DNA from 4 places in the Clostridium sp. genome. Region 2 is predicted to be linked to each of the others. Evidence: riboswitches for the same ligand, from Rfam matches in the RefSeq annotation. Region 2 holds a riboswitch; each other region holds the start of a gene.
What was found. A riboswitch is a leader RNA that binds a small molecule or an ion and turns the genes downstream of it on or off. The one in region 2 is predicted to bind S-adenosylmethionine.

Region 1 (3,132 bases), 1.9 Mb from region 2:
TTCTCCCTAAGTTCCTGTTTATATGCGGCTTTTCCAGTAGGATTTATTCTTTCACCTATTATTCTTGTTCTACCACCTATTATTACAGTTTGATTGCCTGAAGTCACTGCAGTAAATTCTTTTTTCTCCGGACATAAAGGCTTGAGTCCGCTTACCAGTTCTATAGTGGCCTTGATGAATTCAGGGTCCGTGCCGCAGCATCCTCCTAGTATTCTTACTCCTTTTTCTGCCATGATCTTCATTTGTTCTGAAAACTCAGCTGCTTTTACATCATAATAGGTTTCTTTCCCATCATATTTTGGCAGACCGGCATTTGGCTGAACCATGACAGGAGTAGACGAGTACCTTAAAATTTCATCCACTATGGGCTGAAGATCCTTTGGTCCAAGCGAACAATTGACTCCAAGTGCATCAACCCCAAGACCTTCCAGAACAAAAACCATGGTTCTGGGATCTGTCCCCATCAGAGTTCTGGCGTTTTCCTGAAAAGTCATAGTGCAAAAAACCGGAAGGGAACTGTTTTCCTTTGCTGCAAGTATGGCAGCCTTGGTCTCATATATATCCATCATTGTCTCAATCAGTATTATATCGGCTCCTTCCCTTTCACCTATGACTACCTGTTTTTTAAAAAGTTTATAGGCAGTTTCAAAAGTGAGGTTCCCAGTAGGCTCCATGACCTGGCCTATAGGGCCCATGTCAAGTGCCACGAATTTATCCTTTCTTCCCCTGACAGCAGCTTTTGCAACTCTAACCCCGGCCTCTATCACTTCATCTGAAGAATATTCAGAATCACTGTATTTCAATTCATTTGCCCCAAAAGTATTTGTTATTATAATATCTGCACCAGAATCAAGGTAGACTTCATGTATTTTCTTGATTGTATTTCCATTTGTTATGTTCAATATTTCAGGAAGATCGCCGGCTTTAAGTCCACTTTTCTGAAGCATTGTCCCCATAGCACCGTCAAAAAATATAAATTTATCCTCGAATCTTTTAAACAAATCGTTAAAATCCATATAGCCACCCCTTTTTATCAATTATACAAATTATCTACTATGTAGTTCACAGCAGTCAAGTCATTCATGGTATACAAGTGAATACCCTTTATTCCATTTTTCACCAAATCGCGTGTTTGATTCAAGCTGTATTCTACTCCCGCTTTAAAGAAGTCTTCTTCATTTTCCCCATATTTATCTATTATGGCCAAAAGTTCTTTAGGCAAACTTGCGCCGCCAAGCAGACTCATGCTCTTAACCTGTCTTGCCTTAACAACCGGCATTATACCTGCCAGCAGAGGTATATCCAGCCCAATCTTGCCCAGTTTTTCCCTGAACGTGTAGAAATAGTCATTGCTGAAGAAAAACTGGGTGATAAGAAAATCCGCCCCGCAGTCCACCTTCTCCTTCAGATGAAAAATATCTTCATCCAGATTACTTGATTCCGCATGTCCTTCGGGATATGCTGCAACTGCAATACACATATCTCTCTTTCTTGAAATATATTTTACAAGTTCCTTTGCATATCTGTATTTATTATTTATTTGTGAATTGGAATTCCTGACAATATCTCCTCTGAGTGCAAGTATATTATTTATTCCGCCATCAGCAAGCTCCGATATGTATTTCTCTATTTCTTCCTCTGTAGAATTTATGCAGGTGAGATGTGACAGCACCTCTATATTGTATTTGTTCTTTATATAAAGTGCAGTCTCCATGGATCCATTTTTACTTCTTCCTGCAGCTCCATAAGTTACACTTATAAAATCCGGATTCATTTTGCTCAAATTATTGATCCTGTTTTCAAAGCTCGGGAAATTACTTTTATTCTTAAATGGTATAACTTCAAAGGAAAGTATAAATTCCTTGTCATTGAATATATCTATTATGCTCATAAATTCTCTCCTCATAAAAATTTAGTTCAAAAAAGGCCGCTTTTTATTAAGAAAAGCAGCCTAAGTTTGTATCGATACATTACAGCATTCTTTTCTTATCTTCCAGAATTTTCATGATTCTGTAGGAATTAACACCTTGCATGACGCACATGCTGGTTGTCGGGTTTCTCAGGGCCAGTCCCTCCACCACTCTTGATAAGAACCTCAGTATATTATTGTTAAAGTACATTTTATTTAATGCTAATACTTTTCAGCATGCTTGTCAATACAAAAATTCTAATTTTTGATCTTCTTGACAGAATTAAGTTTTTAGTATATCATATTCATTAAACCAATTAAAAATCTTATCGAGAGTGGCTAAGGGATAGGCCCAATGATGCCCGACAACCAGCATTTTTCATTTGAATGCATGGTGTTAATTCCTACAGATTTTTTCTGAAAGATAAGAAAAATAGTTCGATATTACAGGCCATTTTTCTTAGTAGAAAAATGGCCTTTTTAGTCCATAATCAATATTTGTAAAGGATGAGTTCTATGCCAATAAATATACCTAATGGTCTTCCAGCTTGCAAGATATTGAAAGCTGAAAATATATTTGTAATGAACGAAAAACGTGCAGTCAAGCAGGATATACGTCCTCTCAATATAGTAATATTGAATCTGATGCCCGTCAAGACTGTCACTGAAACACAACTGCTCAGACTTCTTGGCAATTCCCCGCTTCAAGTGGACATAACCCTTGTATACCCAAAATCCCATAAGTCAAAAAATACTTCCGAAGAATATCTTTTCAAGTATTACGAGACATTTGACGAAATACGTCACAGAAAATTTGACGGGATGATAATAACGGGAGCACCTGTAGAAAAGTTGGAATTTGAAGATGTAGATTACTGGGATGAACTCACTGAAATAATGGACTGGTCCCTGAAAAACGTCTATTCAACCTTCCACATATGCTGGGGGGCTCAGGCCGGTCTTTACTATCATTTTGGTATTCCAAAATATCCATTGGACAAAAAGTTGTTTGGAGTGTTTCCACATACCATCACCAGGAAGAATGTAAAACTATTAAGGGGTTTTGATGATCTGTTTTATGCCCCTCATTCGAGGCATACAACTATAAAAAGAGAGGATATTCAAAGTGTTCCTGAACTTGAAATACTCTCAGAATCAGAAGAAGCAGGAATCTATATAGCAGCTACAAAGGGCGGCCGCGATATCTTTGTCATGGGACATTC
Region 2 (3,132 bases):
GCACAATAAAGTCCTTTCAAGGTAGATGCTCTCTTTGTATCCACCCAGTATCCACTAGCAGCATGTCCACCTACGATATAAGGCTCAGTTCCTTCAATCTCAACATTTTCTTCAGATGGCATTTTGCTGCTGTCTATCCATCTAAGTGCCTGGGACGGTGCCATATTTAAATAAGCCTTGATCAAATTACTTTCTTCCATTTTGGTAATATCTTTGGTCATTAAAAAACATGGACCATTTCCTTTTTTATTTTCCATCACCGTAGCATAAAGCCTGTTTATAGTTGTTGGCCTGCCATAATTTTCAACATACTCCACACCCCTGGCATTTACCTGAACTGCTCCTACTCCCTGAGCGATAGTTCCTGTAGGTGCTATAGTGTCCTTACATCTTAGAGCAATGAATCTCATTTCAAAACTGGTCATCTCAGCACCTGCTCTTATTCCCATAGCATAGCCTGAACCTGTATTGAAGGGAGAATACCACATCTTGTGCTTGGAAAAGCCTGGATTATTAGGCTTATACAGGCCTGATGCCCCACCTGCTGCGCAAATGACAGCTTTTGCATAAATCGTATAAAATTTTTCTTCAAATATGGAAAATGCATAGGCTCCTATAATTCTGCCCTCTTTCTTTATATAATCTATTACATTTACCCCATTCAATACTTCTATATTTCTCTGGCATTGAACTGCGGATGCAAGTATAGGTTTTATATTCTCTCCATTTATCTTTACACTTCTTTTGCCTCTCTTTACATACTTCCCCTTTGAGTCCTTAAGGATGGGCAGTCCCATTTTCTCAATCTCCCAAGTAACATCATTGAGTTTTTTTGCTATAGTGTATACTAGATCCTCTCTTATAACATCATTGAATTCTCTTTTTACATATTCTACAAAACTCTCCGGTGTTTCACCGTCATTTATATATGCATTAAGGGCATTAATTCCTGCTGCAAGACATCCGCTTCTTTTTATATTTGCCTTTTCCGCAATCAACACGCTTGTTCCTGGAGACATTTTTGCCGCCCTAAGTGCTGCAAAGCATCCCGCAGTACCACCTCCAATTATTAAAATATCAGCCGCCAGTTTTTCAGGTACAAGTCTCATCCAACCACTCCTATCTTTTATCAAACAAATAACCTAATATTTTGTCGACACATTGATCTACGCTTATCTCACCGGTAGATAAAATAATTTCAGGATTTTCCGGCACTTCATAAGGTGAATCTATACCTGTAAAATTTTTTATTTCTCCATTTCTGGCTTTTTTATATATTCCTTTTGGATCCCTTCCCTCGCAAACTTCAATCGGACAATCTACATACACTTCTATAAAATCCTTGCCAAGTGTATTTCTAACCCTGTCCCTGTCACATTTAAACGGTGATACAAATGTTGCAATTGTTATGATTCCAGCATCTACAAACAACTTGCATACCTCGGATATTCTTCTTATGTTTTCGGATCTGTCTTCCTTGGTGAATCCAAGATTGGAGTTCAATCCATACCTTATATTATCCCCATCCAGCATATAGGTAAGCTTACCCATATTATATAATTCAGCCTCCAATTGAGAAGCTATAGTTGATTTTCCCGAACCTGAAAATCCTGTAAACCATATCAGCACTCCCTTTTGATTTAGAAGTTTCTCTCTAAGCTCTCTATTTACAAAAGTTTTATGCCAGACTACATTAGTTGACTTTTTATCCAATAAAATCCCTCCACCAATTTATTGTACTTTAGCAAGATAGAATTACATAATACTAATTTTAAGCATAAAAATCATGACCATTTTTCTTTTGTAAGAAAAATGGTCATATTAACATCCTGCCACTTTTCTTATCTCTCAGAAAATTATTCCGTAGGAATTAACACCGATGCATTCACATGAGAACGCCGGTTGTCGGGTTTCATTGGGCCAGTCCCTCCACCTCTCTTGATAAGAACATATTCGGTTTTCCTCAATCTCACTCTGTTATTGGACTTTATTATACTTTCTTAGTTGTATTTTGTCAAGAAGCAGCGAATCAGTCTAATATTTAATGCTTTATCTTAAATACTCCTCCATGGACCTATATTCCACTTTTCCACTGCCTTTTTCTATTTCAATACATGAAACATATGCCTCTGCCGTATCCAAACATGTAAACAAAACCCTGTCATGTGCAAGTGCAGTATGTCTAAGTTCAAAGCCCGGTGTTCCACTTTTATATCCCACGTTAGGAGTATTTATGACTATATCAAGCTTTTTTTCCTTTACTTCATTTACAGCCTCCTGTATTCTCAACTCTTTGCACACTATACCGCTGTCAATTAAAAATTTACTTGTTCCCGGAGAAGCAAAAATATTGAATCCAAGTGATTTATACTTTTCAACTATAGGAACTGCCTCTTCTTTGTCCCTGTCATTTACCGCTATATAAATATTGCCTTTTACACATATATTTACTCCTGATGCCCTGAATGCCTTATATACTGCAATATTCCTGTCAAAATCAACTCCGAGCACTTCACCTGTGGATTTCATTTCCGGCCCAAGCACTGCATCAACATCGGGAAGTTTCTTGTTTGAAAACACGGGCATTTTTACTGCAAACATCTTGCTGTTCCTGTAGGCATCCTGTCTGTATCCAAAATCCTTTATTTTCTTTCCAAGCATTATATTCACGGCTATTTTAACCATCGGTATATCAGTTACCTTGCTTAAAATAGGCACTGTTCTTGAGGCCCTTGGATTTACCTCTATTACATATACCTTTTTCCCGTCAAAAGCATACTGAACATTTAAAAGTCCCCTGACATTTAGCTCTTTTGATATTTTAACAGTATACTCTTCTATCTTTTCAAGTACTTCTTCCTGCAGATCCAAGGCAGGATAGACAGCTATACTATCTCCTGAATGAACACCTGTCTTCTCTATATGTTCCATTATGCCTGGAATTATGAGATCCTTCCCGTCAGATATGGCATCTACTTCAATTTCCCTTCCAACTATATATTTATCCACAAGTACAGGATATTCTTTTGACAGATTTACCGCTTCTTTTAGATATCTTGAAAGTTCTTCATCATTATATACAACTTTCATTGCCCTGCCGCCTATTACATAAGATGGCCTTACAATAACAGG
Region 3 (3,132 bases), 2.2 Mb from region 2:
TAGCAGATGATGCAGTATCCTGTGTAGCTCTTGGAACTGGCAAGGTTCTCACATATCTGGATAAGATGGAGCTTACTTTTAGCGGAGATGATATAACTCTGGTTGATTAAGTTATATATTTTCAATATTGTCATTGAGATACAGATAATATGCATGAATTAGGGAGTTAAGTATCACTTCTGACATAGAGAGAATTAAATTTAATCTTATATTATTTGAACTGCTGAAGATATTTTTACCTGTATTTGAATCCACTATGCCAATTACTGAAGTTTCTCCTACATTTGGCAGGGATTTTCCTACTCCTTTTCCTGGATGAATTGGAAAATCTCTTACTTGTATTTCGCCTATATTATTGATATCTCCGAGGCAAGCGTCTATGCCTATTATGTTGCATTCCTTATGTTGAGATGTAATATGCTTTAGTTTCATGTCAATATTTAGGGCATGTATTGGTTCCTGTATTGTACCATATACAGGAAGAGGGAAATGTTTATATTTGAGCAATGTGCCTACCAGAGGTCCGAGGCAGTCACCTATATATCTGTCAGTACCAATACAAACTATGATTGTGTTTCTATCAATATAATTTCGTAGAGAACTTGCTAATTTATAATATGCCATAGGAGTTTTATAGTTAACCTTTACTTTATTCAAAATTTTCACCTCTTCAAATTGTGTTTTGTTGCATAAAATGTGAATATGTAGCCGTTTAAAACATCATATATAATTTATATGAGGCAGCATAAAAAATTAGAATAGACAATGTGGCAAATATAAATTGTGAAAATGTGATTTATTGAGAAACATAAAGGAATGTTGAGTTAAATCAATTTAAATGCGGGAATACACCAAAAATGAAATTTGAAAAAGGAGTGCCTAAACGATATACTAACATAGGTCAATGCGTGTGTTAACTGATGACAAGTTACATAGTAAGCTGGCATAGCTCAGATGGTAGAGCAACTGACTTGTAATCAGTAGGTCGTGGGTTCGATGCCTATTGCCAGCACCATAAAAATGGAGGAATTCCCGAGTGGCTAAAGGGGGCAGACTGTAAATCTGTTGTCATTGACTTCGATGGTTCGAATCCATCTTCCTCCACCAATTTAGGGCGCATAGCTCAGCTGGGAGAGCATCTGCCTTACAAGCAGAGGGTCACAGGTTCGAGCCCTGTTGTGCCCACCATATTAAAATATTGAATAGGCTGGCATAGCTCAGATGGTAGAGCAACTGACTTGTAATCAGTAGGTCGTGGGTTCGATGCCTACTGCCAGCACCATAAAAATGGAGGAATTCCCGAGTGGCTAAAGGGGGCAGACTGTAAATCTGTTGTCATTGACTTCGATGGTTCGAATCCATCTTCCTCCACCATAAAAAAACACTATAGAAAGTGTTTTTTATTTTATAATTTAAAACTCTTATCAAGAGAGGTGGAGGGAAAGGGCCCTGTGAAACCCGGCAACCAGTAAATATGCTAAGGTGCCAATTCCTGCAGTTATTCCTGCGAGATAAGAGAGTTGATAATGCTTATTAACCTCTTTTTTATAAAAGAGGTTTTTTATTTTTATGTAGATGGAGGGGAAAAAGATGAAAAAGTTGTTTACTTCTGAGTCGGTTACAGAAGGGCATCCAGATAAAATGTGTGATCAAATTTCAGATGCTATACTTGATGCAATAATGGCACAGGATCCTGAAGGAAGGGTAGCTTGTGAAACTATAACTACAACAGGAATGGTTTTAGTTATGGGTGAAATATCAACTAAATGTTATGTAGACATTCCTAAAATAGTTAGAAAAACTGTGAAGGAAATAGGCTATACAAGGGCAAAGTACGGCTTTGACTGCGATACTTGTTCAGTAATATCCTCAATAGATGAGCAGTCATCAGATATAGCTATGGGAGTAAATGAGGCTTTTGAAGCTAAATCCGGTACAATGGACAAGGAAGATGCTATAGGTGCGGGAGATCAAGGAATGATGTTTGGCTTTGCTACAAATGAAACTCCGGAATATATGCCGCTTCCAATAAGTATGGCACACAAACTTGCAAAAAGGCTGACAGCCGTTAGAAAAGATGGGACCCTTTCTTATTTAAGACCGGATGGAAAAACACAAGTTACGGTGGAATATGAAAATGACAAACCGGTAAGGATAGATACTGTAGTTGTATCATCACAGCATGATCCACATGTAAGTCAGGAACAGATAAGCAGGGATATAATAGAAAATGTTATAAAACCAACAATACCATCCAAATTTTTAGATGATAATACAAGGTATTTTATAAATCCTACAGGTAGATTTGTAGTCGGGGGTCCACAGGGTGATTCAGGACTTACAGGAAGAAAAATAATAGTTGATACTTATGGTGGTTATGGAAGACACGGCGGAGGTGCATTTTCCGGAAAAGATCCAACCAAGGTTGACAGATCAGCTGCTTATGCAGCAAGGTGGGTTGCAAAAAACCTTGTAGCATCAGGGCTGGCCGACAAACTGGAAATACAGCTGGCCTATGCTATAGGTGTTGCTAAACCGGTATCCATAGAAGTAGATACCTTTGGTACCGGAAAGATTTCAGAAGACGACATAGTTGATATAGTAAATAAAGTATTTGATCTAAGACCAGGAGCAATAATAAGAAATTTGAATTTGAGAAGACCTATATATAGACAAGTAGCGGCATATGGGCATTTTGGAAGGACAGATATAGATGTGCCGTGGGAAAAGTTGAATAAGGTGGATGAAATAAAAAAATATTTATAACAGTGGGCACGCATCTAAAATGATGCGTGCCTAATGTGTTATAATTGACTTATTGATATAATTTTTAAAAGTAGGGAGATTTTATGCAGGAAATACAAGGTATTATAGATGATATAGTATTCCAGAATGAAGATAATGGATATGTGGTTGCCAAATTAAAAAACAAAAGCGGTGTTGTGACTATAGTCGGGAATGTACCTTTTATTATGGAAGGACAGAATTTGAAATTTATGGGAGAATGGGTAACCCATCCGCATTTTGGACAGCAGTTTAAAATCAAATATTCCGAAGAAATAATACCAGATACTAAAGTTGGTATTGAAAGATATCTGTCATCTGGAGCTATATCTGGTATAGGACCTGTTA
Region 4 (3,132 bases), 280 kb from region 2:
TGGCTGTTACAGAAGACTTCAAAAGCTATAGAAAACTGGGTAATATATTTAATACGGAGAACAAGGACGCGGTAATCTTTCCGGAAAAAATAGGGGGGAAGTACTTTGCACTGAACAGACCGGTATCCAGAAGTACCGGCAAACCTATGATCTGGATATCTGAATCCGACAATCTGATAAATTGGGGTAATCACAGGCTGCTGGCATGTACAAGGGAAAATTGCTGGGATTCACGGAAAATAGGGGCAGGTATGCCTCCCATAAGGACAGATGCCGGATGGCTGGAGCTGTACCACGGTGTAGATGAACATGAATGCTACTCAATGGGGGCTCTTCTGCTGGATCTGGATGATCCTTCAAAAGTTATCGGGCGAAGTGAGGAACCTGTTTTATATCCCTGTGAGGACTATGAGACAGAGGGCTTCTTTTCAGATGTGGTTTTCCCCTGTGGTGCTGTTGAAATTAGGGATAAGCTGTATATATACTATGGTATAGCAGACAGTTCCATCGGGCTGGTTACTGCGGATACGGGTGATATTCTGAATTCTATTGGAGTGGCCGGTGAACCACAACATGGTAAAAATATTTATTGAGTGGCTCTTTTCTTATATCCGGCGATGTGTAAAATAAAAGATAAAGGATAGTATAACAGTATTTAGCGGAGGAATTGATATGAAAATAGGAGTTATCATGGGGGGAATATCCTCGGAGAGAGAAGTATCACTGAATTCTGGAAGAGAGATAATGAGTTGTTTTGATAAAACAAAGTATGAAGTAGTTCCAATTGTTATAGACAAAGAAAGAGATATTATAGATAAAACAGCAGGTATAGACTTTGCATTTATAGCACTTCACGGGAAATTCGGAGAGGATGGAACGGTTCAATCCGTTCTGGAAACTCTGGATATACCTTATTCCGGATGTGGACCTCTTACAAGTTCCATCTGTATGGACAAGGATATGACAAAGAAGGTGCTGAAGAGTGCAGGAATTAAAACTGCAAGGTGGATGTGTGTCAAATCCACAGATGAAATAGATTATGATTATTTGGATGAGATTGGGTATCCACTGGTTGTGAAGCCAAATTCAGGTGGATCAAGTGTGGCGACAAATATAGTCAAAAATAAAGAGAATATGGAAGATGCAGTAAATCTCGGCTTGGAATATGATGAAGAGGTCATGATTGAGGAATATATAAAAGGCGACGAAATTACCTGCTGCATTTTAAATGGAAACACGCTGCCGTTGATTCAAATAAAACCAAAGACGGAATTCTTTGACTATGAGGCAAAATACACTGAAGGTGCTTCGGATGAAATAATTGTCCAGCTTGAGGAGAAACTCCAAGGTGAAATCGAGGAGATATCCCGCAAATGCTGGGATGTGTTGAAGTGCAGGGTATACGTAAGAGTTGATCTGATTGTAAAGGACAATATACCTTATGTACTTGAACTCAATACACTTTCGGGTATGACAAAGAACAGTCTGTTCCCGAAAAGTGCGAAAGCTGTAAATATGTCTTACAGCCAGCTCTTGGACAAAATAGTTGAATACTCCATGGAAGAAAATCACGGTAAGATGGATAATGAAAAAATATGTGCGCCAGCTGAATACTAAACAGACAAATGCAGCCCTGTATAGATGATTAATTAACATTTATACAGGGCATTTTCTGCTTGATATGTAAACTGTTGAGAAGAGCATTGACAACGAAAAATTGTGATGATATAATCACTTACATGAAAAAATGAATCAAGATAAACTTATCAAGAGAGGTGGAGGGATTGGCCCTGTGAAACCCGGCAACCAGTATTGTATACATTGGTGCTAACTCCTGCAGCGAAAGCTGAAAGATGAGAAAATCATTAAGGTTTCAAACCCGGGGGATTTTCTCGGGTTTTTATTTTGATTAAACTAATTTGAGGGGGAACTTTTATGAAAAACATCAAAAAGACACTGGCAATTATATTTTCTTCTGTATTTGTTTTGACAGCATTATCAGGATGCGGAAGCAGCAGTGCAGGAAATACCGGAAGTGATACGTCAAAAAGTGAAAAGAAGGAGATAACAATAGGTGCTACACCAAAGCCCCATGAGGAAATACTTGAGAAGGTAAAGCCTATACTCCAGAAAGAAGGATATGAGCTGAAAATAAAAGAGTTCACAGACTATGTAACGCCAAACAAGGCTCTGGCATCTGGAGAACTGGATGCAAACTTCTTTCAGCATATACCATATCTTGAAGACTACAACAAAAAAAATGGTACGGATTTGGTTCCCGTTGCAAAAGTTCATATCGAACCGATGGGGATATATTCCAACAAGATAAAGAATTTAAAGGATCTAAAGGATGGGGCTGAAGTTGCAATACCGAATGATGCTACAAATGGTTCCAGGGCACTTAAACTGCTGGCAAAGGAAGGACTTGTAAAAGTAAAGGATGGAGAGCTTATTTCCAAGCTTGATATAATGGAAAATAAGAAGAACCTGAAGGTTCAGGAACTGGATGCTCCACAGCTTCCTAGAGTACTGGGAGATGTAGATGCCGCAGTTATAAATACAAATTATGCACTTGAGGCAAACTTAAATCCTACAAAGGATGCACTTGCCATAGAATCAAAGGAATCACCTTATGCAAATATAATTGCAGTAAAGAAGGAAGACAAGGATAAGCCTTATGTAAAGGCTCTTGTGAAGGCTGTAAATTCACCTGAAATCAAGAAATTCATAGAGGATAATTACAAGGGAAGCATAATTCCTGCATTTTAGTATGCAGACAAATTGAAATTTTCACAGTAGAGGTGATGTATTGTAAAAAAAGCAGTACATCATCTTTATTTATATGTGGATTTATGTAAAAATATATATAGAGGTGAATTCACGGTTATGTTTTTTGATATGGAAATTGATGATAAAAGTCCTGTTTACATACAGATAAAGAATTATATAAAGAATATGATACTTAGAGGGATGGTGGCTTCAGGCGAAAAACTCCCATCCACAAGGGAAATGTCCTCAAGGCTGAAGGTCAGCAGGAATACAGTTATTTGCGCCTATGATTTTCTGAAGGATGAAGGACTAATATACATGAAAAAGGGCAGGGGAGCCTTTGTAGCCGATGTAAAAGTAAAT

Region 1: another riboswitch for S-adenosylmethionine. It lies ahead of metF (methylenetetrahydrofolate reductase [NAD(P)H]); the one in region 2 lies ahead of cysC (adenylyl-sulfate kinase).
Region 3: another riboswitch for S-adenosylmethionine. It lies ahead of metK (methionine adenosyltransferase); the one in region 2 lies ahead of cysC (adenylyl-sulfate kinase).
Region 4: another riboswitch for S-adenosylmethionine. It lies ahead of LKE46_RS01420 (MetQ/NlpA family ABC transporter substrate-binding protein); the one in region 2 lies ahead of cysC (adenylyl-sulfate kinase).

The regions. Positions count from the first base shown of each region.
Region 1 covers NZ_JAKVOI010000001.1:2,451,361-2,454,492, forward strand. Annotated here, with positions in the region: gene LKE46_RS12010 (homocysteine S-methyltransferase family protein) at 1-1,016, opposite strand, end outside; gene metF (methylenetetrahydrofolate reductase [NAD(P)H]) at 1,034-1,891, opposite strand; SAM riboswitch class I at 1,984-2,093, opposite strand; SAM riboswitch class I at 2,233-2,340, shown strand; gene metA (homoserine O-acetyltransferase MetA) at 2,426-3,132, shown strand, end outside.
Region 2 covers NZ_JAKVOI010000001.1:541,689-544,820, reverse strand. Annotated here, with positions in the region: gene LKE46_RS02920 (adenylyl-sulfate reductase subunit alpha) at 1-1,109, opposite strand, end outside; gene cysC (adenylyl-sulfate kinase) at 1,120-1,713, opposite strand; SAM riboswitch class I at 1,839-1,948, opposite strand; gene carB (carbamoyl-phosphate synthase (glutamine-hydrolyzing) large subunit) at 2,050-3,132, opposite strand, start outside.
Region 3 covers NZ_JAKVOI010000001.1:2,768,345-2,771,476, reverse strand. Annotated here, with positions in the region: gene LKE46_RS13595 (rod shape-determining protein) at 1-110, shown strand, start outside; gene yyaC (spore protease YyaC) at 112-657, opposite strand; tRNA gene LKE46_RS13585 (tRNA-Thr) at 940-1,015, shown strand; tRNA gene LKE46_RS13580 (tRNA-Tyr) at 1,023-1,107, shown strand; tRNA gene LKE46_RS13575 (tRNA-Val) at 1,113-1,188, shown strand; tRNA gene LKE46_RS13570 (tRNA-Thr) at 1,207-1,282, shown strand; tRNA gene LKE46_RS13565 (tRNA-Tyr) at 1,290-1,374, shown strand; SAM riboswitch class I at 1,419-1,518, shown strand; gene metK (methionine adenosyltransferase) at 1,591-2,766, shown strand; gene recD2 (SF1B family DNA helicase RecD2) at 2,850-3,132, shown strand, end outside.
Region 4 covers NZ_JAKVOI010000001.1:263,854-266,985, forward strand. Annotated here, with positions in the region: gene LKE46_RS01410 (glycoside hydrolase family 130 protein) at 1-593, shown strand, start outside; gene LKE46_RS01415 (D-alanine--D-alanine ligase) at 673-1,617, shown strand; SAM riboswitch class I at 1,761-1,860, shown strand; gene LKE46_RS01420 (MetQ/NlpA family ABC transporter substrate-binding protein) at 1,936-2,769, shown strand; gene LKE46_RS01425 (PLP-dependent aminotransferase family protein) at 2,887-3,132, shown strand, end outside.